DNA from 2 places in the Pseudomonas sp. KU43P genome. Region 1 is predicted to be linked to the other one. Evidence: predicted binding sites of a transcription regulator. Region 1 holds the regulator's gene; the other holds the start of a gene.
The links. The regulator FliA, encoded in region 1, starts transcription of late flagellar genes. The targets are predictions, from matches to a motif close to CTAAAGTTTNNNNNNNNNNNGCCGNTAA.
Positions count from the first base shown of each region.

Region 2: motA (flagellar motor stator protein MotA) is a predicted target of FliA. The motif match lies at 3,705-3,732, and genes of this name have one in related genera.

Region 1 is NZ_AP019365.1:1,736,424-1,742,689, reverse strand. It holds gene KU43P_RS08015 (chemotaxis response regulator protein-glutamate methylesterase) at 1-85, opposite strand, end outside; gene KU43P_RS08010 (chemotaxis protein CheA) at 132-2,342, opposite strand; gene KU43P_RS08005 (protein phosphatase CheZ) at 2,355-3,143, opposite strand; gene KU43P_RS08000 (chemotaxis response regulator CheY) at 3,162-3,536, opposite strand; gene fliA (RNA polymerase sigma factor FliA) at 3,655-4,395, opposite strand; gene fleN (flagellar synthesis regulator FleN) at 4,392-5,225, opposite strand; gene flhF (flagellar biosynthesis protein FlhF) at 5,319-6,266, opposite strand, start outside.
Region 2 is NZ_AP019365.1:562,140-568,405, forward strand. It holds gene serB (phosphoserine phosphatase SerB) at 1-265, shown strand, start outside; gene asd (archaetidylserine decarboxylase) at 397-1,260, opposite strand; gene KU43P_RS02505 (rhodanese-like domain-containing protein) at 1,270-2,079, opposite strand; gene KU43P_RS02510 (HDOD domain-containing protein) at 2,131-3,666, opposite strand; gene motA (flagellar motor stator protein MotA) at 3,797-4,648, shown strand; gene motB (flagellar motor protein MotB) at 4,652-5,665, shown strand; gene KU43P_RS02525 (molecular chaperone Tir) at 5,710-6,189, opposite strand.

The sequences.
Region 1 (6,266 bases):
GGATCGTCGGGTCCGCCGAGAGGATTTCCGAGACGCGGCGGCGGAAGAAACCGGAATCATCCACCACCAGGACCTTGACTGCCATAAACACTCCATTAGGCGGCGCAACCCGCCAGGGTGCGCCGCCGAAATCAAATACGCCGTGCCGCGTAACGCTTGAGCATGCTCGGCACGTCGAGGATCAGCGCGATGCGGCCGTCACCGGTGATGGTGGCCCCCGACATGCCCGGGGTGCCCTGCAGCATCTTGCCCAACGGCTTGATTACCACTTCTTCCTGGCCGACCAGTTGATCGACGACAAAGCCGATGCGCTGGGTGCCGACCGACAGGATCACCACGTGGCCCTCGTGCTGCTCTTCGTGCACCTGGCCCTGGACCAGCCAGCGCTTGAGGTAGAACAGCGGCAGCGCCTTGTCGCGCACGATCACCACTTCCTGGCCGTCGACCACGTTGGTGCGCGACAGGTCGAGGTGGAAGATCTCGTTGACGTTGACCAGCGGGAAGGCGAACGCCTGGTTGCCCAGCATCACCATCAGGGTCGGCATGATCGCCAGGGTCAGCGGCACCTTGATGACGATCTTCGAACCCTGGCCTTTGGCCGAGAAGATGTTGATCGAGCCGTTGAGCTGGGAAATCTTGGTCTTCACCACGTCCATGCCGACACCACGGCCGGACACGTCGGAGATCTCGGTCTTGGTCGAGAAGCCCGGGGCGAAGATCAGGTTGTAGCAGTCCGATTCGCTCAGGCGTTCGGCGGCGTCCTTGTCCATCAGGCCCTTTTCCACGGCCTTGGCGCGCAGGACGCTGGGGTCCATGCCCTTGCCGTCGTCGGAGATCGACAGCAGGATGTGGTCGCCTTCCTGCTCGGCCGAAAGCACCACGCGGCCGGTGCGGGCCTTGCCGGCGGCTTCACGCTCGTCGGGCATTTCCACGCCATGGTCGACGGCGTTGCGCACCAAGTGCACCAACGGGTCGGCCAAGGCTTCGACCAGGTTCTTGTCGAGGTCGGTCTCTTCGCCGACCAGCTCCAGGTTGATTTCCTTCTTGAGCTGGCGGGCCAGGTCGCGAACCAGGCGCGGGAAGCGGCCGAACACCTTCTTGATCGGCTGCATGCGGGTTTTCATCACCGCGGTCTGCAAATCGGCGGTGACCACGTCGAGGTTGGACACGGCCTTGGACATGGCCTCGTCGCCGCTGTTCAGGCCCAGGCGCACCAGGCGGTTACGCACCAGCACCAGTTCGCCGACCATGTTCATGATCTCGTCCAGGCGCGCGGTGTCGACGCGCACGGTGGTTTCCGCTTCGCTGACCGCATGCTTGTCGGCAGCAGGTGCAGGTGCGCGGGCAGGTGCGGCAGGCTTGGCGGCGGCAGGCGCTGCGGCCGGGGCCGGCTTGGCCACCGGCTGCGGTTCAGCCTTGGCCGCAACGGGCGCTGCAACCGCAGCGGGGGCCTCGGCGGTGACGCTGTCACCGGAGAACTTACCCTTGCCATGCAGCTGGTCGAGCAGCGCTTCGAATTCGTGCTCGCTGATCTCCTCGCTGCTGGCGGCAGGTGCACTGCTGGCCACCGCTGCAGCAGCAGGCAGCGCGTCGGCCTGGAAGGTGCCCTTGCCATGCAACTGGTCGAGCAGGGACTCGAACTCCTCGTCGGTGATCTCGTCGCTCACCGGCACGCTGGCGGCATCGGCCACCGGTTCGGCCGCGGCGACTTCGGGCGAAAACTGGCCCTTGCCATGCAACTGATCGAGCAACGATTCGAATTCGGCGTCGGTGATTTCGTCTGCCGAACCACTGAGGGTCTCGCCCTCGAGCTGTTCGGCGGCGGCCTCTGCCTGGGCCTTCACCGCATCCAGCGAATCGAGCAGTTGCTCGAACTCGGTGTCGGTGATGTCGGCCTCGGCGGCAGGCGCTTGCACCACCGGCGCAGGCGCAGGCGCTGGCTGGTCGGCGCCGGCAGGCTCGGCCAGGCGCGCCAGGGCCGCCAGCAGTTCAGGCGTGGCCGCGGTCACTTCGCTGCGCTCGCGCACCTGGCCGAACATGCTGTTGACCGTGTCCAGCGCTTCGAGCACCACATCCATCAATTCCGCGTCGACCCGGCGCTCACCTTTGCGCAGGATGTCGAACACGTTCTCGGCGATATGGCAGCACTCCACCAGCTCGTTGAGCTGAAGGAAGCCGGCGCCCCCTTTTACAGTGTGGAAACCGCGAAAGATCGCATTGAGCAGGTCGGCATCGTCGGGCCGGCTTTCCAGCTCGACCAGTTGCTCGGACAGTTGCTCAAGAATTTCGCCGGCTTCTACCAGGAAATCCTGAAGGATTTCTTCATCGGCGCCGAAGCTCATTAAACGTGCTCCTTAAAAACCCAGGCTGGACAGCAGATCATCGACATCGTCCTGACCGGACACGACGTCTTCACGCTTATCGGCATGAATCTGCGGACCTTCACCCCGAGTCGGATGTTTTTCTTGATCTTTTTCAGCGCGCAGCTGCTGGTGGTCATGTTCGATGCCGGCAAAGCGGTCGACCTGACTGGCCATCAGCACGAGCTTGAGCAGATTGCTTTCGACTTCGGTCACCAGCGCAGTGACGCGCTTGATCACCTGGCCAGTCAGGTCTTGGTAGTCCTGGGCCAGGAGAATGTCGTTGAGGTGGCCGGAGACCTTGCGGTTACCCTCGGCGCTGTGCGTCAGGAAACTGTCGACGCGCTTGACCAGCTCGCGGAATTCCGGCGCGGCGACTTCGCGGCGCATGAAGCGCTGCCAGTCGACGCTAAGGTTCTGCGCTTCGGCCGCCAGGTCGTTGAGCACGGGTGTGCTCTCCTCCACCAAGTCCATGGTGCGGTTGGCGGCACCTTCGGTGAGTTTGACCACGTAGGACAGGCGCTCGGTGGCGTCGGTGATCTGCGAGACTTCCTCGGCCTGCGGCATGGCCGGGTCGATCTGGAAGCTGACGATCGCGCTGTGCAGCTCACGGGTGAGCTTGCCGACTTCCTGGTACAGGCCACGGTCGCGGGTCTGGTTGAGCTGATGGATCAGCTGCACCGCCTCGCCGAAACGCCCCCGTTCCAGGCTTTCGACCAGCTCCTGGGCATGCTTCTTCAGGGTCGATTCGAACTCCCCCAAAGACGTTTGTGTTGATTCCATGGCGCCCCCTGACGTGACTCAGCCGTTGACGCGTTCGAAGATCTTCTCGATCTTTTCTTTGAGCACCTGGGCGGTGAACGGCTTGACCACGTAACCATTGACGCCGGCCTGGGCCGCTTCGATGATCTGGTCGCGCTTGGCTTCGGCGGTCACCATCAGCACCGGCATGCCCTTGAGGCGGTCATGGGCGCGCACCTTGCGCAGCAGGTCGATACCGGACATGCCGGGCATGTTCCAGTCGGTCACCAGGAAGTCGTAATGGCCGCTTTCGAGCATCGGCAGCGCCGTGGTGCCGTCGTCGGCCTCGTCGGTGTTGGTGAAGCCCAGATCACGCAACAGATTCTTGATGATCCGCCGCATCGTCGAAAAGTCGTCAACGATGAGGATTTTCATGTCTTTGTTCAAGTAGACCTCCAAGCAGTCTCAAACGCGCTCGGCTGCGAGCACGCATTCAATCAAATCGGTGCAACATGGAAAACGCACGTGGAAAACGACTGCAACGACCTCGGGCTCAACGCGCCCGCCATTCCCCCAAACGGCTGCGCAGGCGCGCGGCGCACTGGCTGTGCAGCTGGCTGACACGCGACTCGCTGACCCCCAGCACCTCACCGATCTCCTTGAGGTTCAGCTCTTCGTCGTAGTACAGCGCCAGCACCAGCCGCTCACGCTCCGGCAGGTTGGCAATGGCATCGGTCAAGGCCGCCTGGAAGCGCTCGTCTTCCAAGTCCCGCGATGGCTCGACCTGGCCACTGGCACCGTCCTCGTGCAGCCCTTCGTGCTCGCCGTCCTGCAACAGGTCGTCGAAACTGAACAGGCGGCTACCCAAGGTATCGTTCAAGATCCCGTAGTAATCATCGAGACTCAATTGGAGTTCGGCAGCAACTTCATGATCTTTAGCGTCGCGGCCGGTTCTGGCTTCAACGGCGCGCATCGCGTCGCTGACCATGCGGGTGTTGCGGTGCACCGAACGCGGTGCCCAATCGCCCTTGCGCACCTCGTCGAGCATCGCGCCACGGATGCGGATGCCGGCATAGGTTTCGAAGCTCGCGCCCTTGCTGGCGTCGTACTTGTTGGCGACTTCCAGCAGGCCGATCATGCCGGCCTGGATCAGGTCTTCGACCTGCACGTTGGCTGGCAGGCGCGCCAGCAGGTGGTAGGCGATGCGCTTGACCAACGGGGCGTAGCGTTCGATCAATTCGTACTGGGCGTCCTTGGATGCCTTGCTGTACATCTTGAAACCGCTCGCGTTCATAGCACCGGCCCTGCGCTGGTGGGTTGCACCAGGCGCTCGACGAAGAACTCCAGGTGCCCGCGCGGGTTGGCCGGCAGCGGCCAGCTGTCGACTTTCTGGGCGATGGCCTTGAAGGCCAGCGCACACTTGGAGCGCGGGAAGGCTTCATACACGGCCCGCTGCTTCTGCACCGCCTTGCGCACGCACTCGTCGTAAGGCACGGCGCCCACGTACTGCAGGGCCACGTCGAGGAAACGGTCGGTGACCTTGGTCAGCTTGGCGAACAGGTTGCGCCCTTCCTGCGGACTCTGCGCCATGTTGGCCAGCACGCGGAAACGGTTCATCCCGTAGTCGCGGTTGAGCAACTTGATCAACGCGTAGGCGTCGGTGATGGAAGTCGGTTCGTCGCACACCACCAGCAACACTTCCTGGGCCGCACGGACGAAGCTGACTACCGAGTCACCAATGCCCGCAGCGGTGTCGATCACCAGCACGTCGAGGTTGTCACCGATCTCGCTGAACGCCTGAATCAGGCCGGCGTGCTGAGCCGGGGCCAAGTGCACCATGCTCTGGGTGCCCGAGGCCGCCGGCACGATGCGTACACCGCCCGGCCCTTGCAGCAGCACATCGCGCAATTCGCAGCGCCCTTCGATCACATCGGCCAAGGTGCGTTTAGGGGTCAGGCCCAGCAACACGTCGACATTGGCCAGGCCCAGGTCGGCGTCCAGCAGCATGACCCGGCGGCCGAGTTCGGCCAGCGCCAGGGACAGGTTCACTGAAACGTTAGTTTTGCCGACGCCACCTTTACCACCGGTGACGGCGATCACCTGTACGGGATGCATGCTACCCATGTTCGTTGTTTACCTTGTCTCGCTTGGACCCAAGCCACACTAGGGGCATTACTGCGGCCCCCTTGGTGTAGGTATTTTGCACACGCTTCATCATCAACCTGCTCGACGCGGGTTGTGATAGAGATCAGCGAACATGTCGGCCATGGCCTCTTCGCTGGGCTCGTCCTGCAACTGCACGTTGACGGCGCGGGTCACCAACTGGTGCGGGCGCGGCAGGTGCAGGTCGTCAGGAATGCGCGGGCCATCCGTCAGGTAGGCCACGGGCAGTTCATGACTGATGGCCAGGCTCAGCACATCGCCGAGGCTCGCCGTTTCATCGAGTTTGGTCAGGATACAACCGGCCAGGCCGCAGCGCTTGTAGCTGTGGTAGGCAGCGGTGAGCACCTGTTTCTGGCTGGTGGTGGCCAGCACCAGGTAATTCTTCGCGGCGATGCCGCGTCCAGCCAGGGTTTCCAGCTGCATGCGCAGGGCCGGGTCGCTGGCCTGCAGGCCAGCGGTATCGATCAGCACCACGCGCTTGCGCAGCAGCGGCTCCAGTGCCTGGGCCAGCGACTGGCCCGGGTCGACGTAGGTCACCGGCACGTTGAGGATGCGGCCCAATGTCTTGAGCTGCTCCTGGGCGCCGATACGGAAGCTGTCCATGCTCACCAGGGCCAGGTTCTGCGGGCCGTACTTGAGCACGTAGCGGGCAGCCAGCTTGGCCAGCGTGGTGGTCTTGCCCATGCCGGCCGGGCCGACCACCGCGATCACCCCGCCCTCTTCGATCGGCTCGACCTCGGGCACTTCGATCATCCGCGCCAGGTGCGCCAGGAGCATGCGCCAGGCCTGGCGCGGCTCTTCGATCTCGGCAGTGAGGTCGAGCAGCTCGCGGGCGATCGGGCCGGACAGGCCGATGCGCTGCAGGCGACGCCACAGGTTGGCTTGTGCAGGCTTGGCGCCCTGCAACTGGTTCCAGGCCAGCGAGCCGAGCTGCACTTCCAGCAGCTCGCGCAGACCCGAGAGCTCGGAGCGCATGGCATCGAACACGCGCTGATCGACCGC
Region 2 (6,266 bases), 1.2 Mb from region 1:
CGTGGCCGTGGAGCCGATCGTCGATGCCCAGCGCAAGGCCGAGCTGCTGCAGCAGCTGGCGAGCGAGGAGGGCTTGCAGCTCGAGCAGACGATTGCCGTGGGTGATGGTGCCAATGACCTGCCGATGCTGTCGCTGGCCGGCCTGGGTGTGGCCTTCCGCGCCAAGCCGCTGGTGCGCCAGTCGGCCAAGCAGGCGATTTCCACCCTGGGGCTGGATGGGGTGCTGTACCTGCTGGGGCTGCGCGACCGCGACGCCCGCGTCTGATCTGAAATTCCGGGGCTGCTTGGCAGCCCAATCGCTGGCAAGCCAGCTCCCACAGGATTATGCAGCGCTGCGCAGATTGTGGGAGCCGGCTTACCGGCGATGGGCCGCAAAGCGGCCCGACATGCAGCGCATCAACCCTGCGCAGGCACCGCCAGCAGCTCACCCATGCGGGTTGCCGACCCGGCCCCCAGGTTTTCTGCCCACTTCACCTGCTCCGGCCCGAACAGCACGATGGCTGTGGAACCCAGCTTGAAGCGGCCCAGCTCCGCACCTTTTTCCAGGTGGATAGGCGCACGGCTGCCTTCGTCATACCGGAACGTTTTCAGTTCACGCTTCGGCGGCGTGACCAGCCCGGCCCAGACCGTCTCGATCGAGGCGACGATCATCGCACCGACCAGCACCACGGCCATCGGCCCGCGCTCGGTATCGAACAGGCACACCACGCGCTCGTTGCGAGCGAACAGCTCAGGGACGTTTTCTGCCGTGGTCTGGTTGACCGAGAACAGGCGGCCCGGTACGTAGACCATCTCGCGCAGGGTACCGGCCAGCGGCATGTGCACGCGGTGATAGTCCTTCGGCGACAGGTAGATGGTGGCGAACTCGCCACCCATGAACGGTGCGGCCAGAGCCGGGTCGCCACCGAGCAGCTCCAGGGCGCTGAAGCTGTGGCCCTTGGCCTGGAAGATACGGCCATGCTCGATCGGGCCGAGTTGGCTCACGGCACCATCGGCCGGGCAGAGGATCGCCCCTGGGGTTTCGTCCAGCGGGCGGGCGCCCGGCTTCAGCGCGCGAGTGAAGAAGGCGTTGAAGTGCTCGTAGGCGCTGAGGTCTTCGACCAGCGCTTCGCTCATGTTCACCTGGTAGCGCTTGGCGAACCAGGCGGTGAATGCGTTCTTGAACCAGCGTGCGCGGCACTCGGCGACGCAGCCGGCCAACCGCGACAGCAGGTGGTGCGGTAGCAGGTACTGGCTGATGATGAACAAACGGGATTTCATGCAGGTTCCTTAGACTTCTACAGGCGTGTCCGGGTGGTTGCCCCATTCGCTCCACGAACCGGCGTAGGCCTTGATGCGTGGGTAGCCGAGGGCTTTGGCCACCAGGTAGGTGAAACCGGAGCGGCGGTGTGACTGGCAATGGGTGATCACTTCCTTGTCAGGGGTGATGCCCTTTTCTTTCAGAACATCGGCGATGTCCTTGCGGATGCGCAGGTGGTCGTTCAGATCCATGCCTGCGGTCCATTCGAAATTGATGGCGCCGGGAATATGCCCGCCCTTGGCCGCCAGCAGCTTCTCTCCGCTGAATTCCTGGGGCGCACGGGCATCCCAGATGACCAGGTCGTCTTTGCCAAGGCGACTTTGCAGGTATTCGCGGGTGGCGGTTGGCTCGCTATGCACGTGCAAGCGTACAGGCGTGTTGGCCGGTGCCGGTACTTCGGTCACCAGCTTGTCTGCCGGCCAGGCCTGGATGCCGCCGTTGAGGTAGTGATAGGCCGAGTGACCGATCACGTCGAGCATCCAGATGAAGCGACCGGCCCAGCCACCGCCTTCATCGTCGTAGACCACGTAGACGGCATCGTCGTGGTGGCCGAGCTCGCTGAACAGTTTCTCCAGGTCGCCAAGGGCGGGCAGCAGGCCGGGCGCTGGCGGCAGGCCCAGCTGGGTACGCTTGCCTTCGACGAAGCGAGCGCCAGGGATATGGCCGCTGACATAGCGGTTGGCGCTGCTCAGGTCGACAAGGATCAATTGGGGTGAATCCAGGCGCGGCAACAAATCCTCGGGCTCGATCACCAGAGGCAGTCCGGAAAAATCGGTCATCCACGGTCTCCAGTGTGGAAAGAGGGGGCGATTGTAGCGCAAGGGTCAGGCTCAGGCATTGCGATTGGCGAACACCGCCAGCGCGCGTTCAATGCATTGCGCGGTCTTGCCGAAAGCCTGCACGCTCAGGTCGGCCAGCGGTTTGCCTCCCTGGTCGGCCACCGCCAGCATCAGCACCTGCTCATTGACCGCAAGCGAGCGCAGCAGCACATGTTCGCTACGGAACAGCGCGCGCAGTGCTGGCGGCAGCAGCGCCGAGAATTGGCTGTGGTTTTCTGGCGTCAGGCGCAGTTGTCCGGCTTTGCTGACTAGTTTCTGCAGCAGCTTGTTCTGCGCAAGGGGCAGGGCAATTGCCGCTGCCTCCTTGGGCAGGCCGGCCGCCTGCTGCACGCGCAGCAGGTCGCTGGCCTTGTCCAGGCTGAGCAGCAGAATGCGCTGCATACCGCACGCCTGTAGGGCCTCGCGTGCCTGAGTGGCCAAGTGTACGCCATTGCTGAACGGGCTGGGCTGGGCCAATAGGTCCTGGCACAGCGTGCGCCAGCGGCCGAGTTGCTCGGGGGAAGGCGGCGGGGGCGCCAGCATGTCGGGATGTGGGCGGCGCTGGTGCCAGGGCCAGAGCAGCGCCTCGGCCGGGTGGAACAGCGCGTGCCTGGCGTGGCGCCGGGCACTGGCGGCAGCCTGTTGGTGAACCTGTTGTTGCACATCTTCCAGCGAGGTCTGCAAATACAGCGCGGTCAGTAACTGCCAGCGCAGTAGATGAGGGTTGTCCCAACCCACTTGCGCAGCCAGGGCCAGGTTGTTGGCCAGCAGTACGGTATTGGCCGGCTGGTTGAACCAGCGGCTCAGTGCGGGAGCTTCGTCCAGGCGATGCTGCTGGCTCAGGAGGTCTTCGTCGCGGGCGATGGCGAGGATCTGGCCAAGCTGTTCGCGCTCCTCCAGTAGCATGCGGTAGCCCTGGGTGACCCACTGCGACAGTCGCCAGTGCTCGGCCAAGGCCCGACACAGCGCGATGATGCGTACGCCAAACAGTTCGAGCTCGACCTCTTCGGCCTCTTCGCCCTTGTGGATAACCCGCAGTTCCCAGGCATCGAGCAGTTTCGGGTAGGTAAGCGCCATTGGCCACAGTGGCGAGAGAAACAGCAGGCTGCCCCAGTGAATCTCCTGCCAAAGCCGCGCCAGGCGGCTTGCGAACAGCCCGCTGGCCTGTTGAGAAGCGTGTTGGCTGATCAGCAGAAACTGGCGCAGTACAGGTGGGATATCGTCATCCGGCAGGGCCGGCAGGCGCATGAGCAGCTCGCGGGTACGCGCCAGGCCCAGGCGGTTGAGGGCAATTTCCAGGCTTTCGGCAGGCTCGGCCTGGCTGGCGTTGGCCGGGTGGTTGGCCTCGCGCATCACCGACAGCACCAGGGCCGGGCTGTCCTGCATCAGTTCGGCGATGTCGCGCAGGGAGCGGCGGCTATCGTTGATGGCGCTCATGACCCGGTCGTAACTCTGCTTCGGTACCGGTACACGGACACCGTCGAGCAGCTTGACCCAGGCTTCTAGGGTACGCGGATTCTGAGTGGGCACCTTGGATTCCATTGGCATTTTGACATCAGTCCGAACTGGCTTTTCTCATTATGTGGCTATAGTCTGGCGCAGTTCTGCCGATAAGTAGAAGAAGAGTTTTAAAGCTCCCGTCCCTCACCCTGACCACGACAGCAAGTGCTTTGAACCTATGGCTAAAATTATCGGCATCATCGTCGTATTCGCGAGCGTGCTCGGCGGATATGTGCTCTCCCACGGCAAGATCGCGGCGCTGATCCAGCCGTTCGAAGTGCTGATCATCGGCGGTGCGGCCTTTGGCGCATTCATGCAGGCCAACCCTGGTTACATGACCATGCATGTAATCAAGAAGTCGATGAAGATGTTCGGCACGCGCTTCACTCATACGTTCTACCTGGAAGTACTGGGCCTCATCTACGAGATCCTCAACAAGAGCCGCCGTGAAGGCATGATGGCCATCGAGAGTGATATCGAAGACGCCGCAGCCAGTCCGATCTTTGCCAAATACCCCGCCGTGCTGGGCGATGAGCGCATGACCGCCTTCATCTGCGACTACCTGCGCATCATGTCCACCGGCAACATGGCGCCGCACGAGCTTGAGGGCCTGTTCGACATGGAACTGCTGAGCATGAAGGAAGAACTCGAGCACCCGTCGCACGCGGTCAGCGGCATTGCCGACGGCATGCCGGGTTTCGGTATCGTCGCGGCGGTACTGGGTATCGTGGTGACCATGGCGTCGCTGGGTGATGGCGACCAGAAGTCCATCGGCCTGCACGTGGGTGCGGCGCTGGTCGGTACCTTCTTCGGTATTCTGGCGGCCTATGGCTTCTTCGGCCCGCTGGCCAAGTGCCTGGAGCACGATGCCAAGGAAGAGCTCAATCTCTATGAATCGATCAAGGCGTCGCTGGTGGCTTCGGCCTCCGGCATGCCGCCTTCGCTGGCCGTGGAATTCGGGCGCAAAGTGCTGTATCCGAAGCACCGCCCGAGCTTCGCCGAGCTGGAACAAGCGGTTCGCGGTCGCTGATCCATGGAAAACAATCAGCCGATAATCATCAAGCGCGTCAAGCGCTATGGTGGCGGGCATCATGGCGGTGCCTGGAAGATCGCCTTCGCCGACTTCGCCACAGCGATGATGGCCTTCTTCCTCGTGCTGTGGCTGCTGTCCACGGCCACGCCTGAGCAGAAGATCGCCATCGCCGGCTATTTCAAGGATCCGATCGGCTTTTCCGAGAGTGGAACGCCCTACATCATCGACCTGGGTGGCTCTCCGCAACTGGCACCGGAAAAGACCATCAACCCGGAAGAGAAGTCCGAGCCTACGCCTGACACCAGCATCCAACTGGACAAGGACCAGGTCGAGACCATGGCCGAACAGGTCGAGCGCGAGCGCCTGGAGCTGTTGCTGCAAGAGTTGCAGAACAAGGTCGAAGAGAACCCGCAGCTGCAGAAGTTCAAGGACCAGATCCTGTTCGAGATCACCCAGGATGGCTTGCGCATCCAGATCATGGACGCCGAGAACCGGCCGATGTTCGACATTGGCAGTGCCCGTCTGCAGCCGTACTTCGAAGACATCCTGCTGGCCATGGCCGACACCATCAAGGCGGTGCCGAACAAGATCAGCATCAGTGGCCATACCGATGCCAAGCCTTATTCGGGCAGTGGCGAATTCGGCAACTGGGAGCTTTCGGCCAACCGCGCCAATGCCGCGCGCCGTGCGCTGGTGGCGGGTGGCTACCCGGATGACCAGGTGGCGCGTGTTGTGGGGTATGCCTCGTCGTCGCTGTTTGACCGCAAGGACCCGTTCAACCCGGTCAACCGCCGTATCGACATCATCGTTCTGACCAAGAAGGCCCAGCGCAACATCGAGGGCGAGCAGGGTACGCCAGAGGCGCCACCGGCTCAGGCGCCCGCGCCTGCAGCGCCCGGTGCTTCGACGGCACCTGGCGCTGACGATGCGCCGATGCAGCCCCGTGAGCTGCGCCAGAAGCTGAACATCTTCGAGGACGGTACCTTGAAGATGGATGAGGCCAAGGACCAGTAAGGCCCGAGGGGCCGCTGCGCACCCCATCGCCGGCCCCTTTGCTTTCAAAACCCTCGCCGAATCTTGGCCTTCAGGTCGGCATGGAAGTAGTCCGCGTTGTCCCGGTCCGCCCAGCTGCCACCCGGCGCCGGCAGGGTCAGGGCGCGGGCGAAGGTGCGTTCGTCGTGATAAGCCCTGACGAACAGGTCGATATGCGTTCGCTCGCGCATTGTCGGCCATCTACCCAGGTGCGCTGGCAGCGCATCGCCGGCGGGCTGGAAGAAACTCACCCTGCGGCTGGCCATTACCGCTGCCCCCAACAGCCAGGCTGTCCACCAATCTTCGGTGAAGTCCTCTGGCAGCAGGCCAATCCAGTGGGTCGCATCACTTATGTGCTGGCAGAAGCTGCCATACAGGTCTTCGCTGGTCTGCCCGTCACAGTCGAACAGGACCAGTTGTGCGGGAATGCCTTCGAGCAGCAGGCGCTCGTTGAGAATGAAGGCGTCAAGCCGCTCTTCGTGGCGGTAGCTGATGAACACCGGCATTTCGGTTGCCCTCCCTGATAGAAGACATGACCATCAGGGAAAGCAGCAAGCGGAGCAATAGATGACGGTAAATCCGG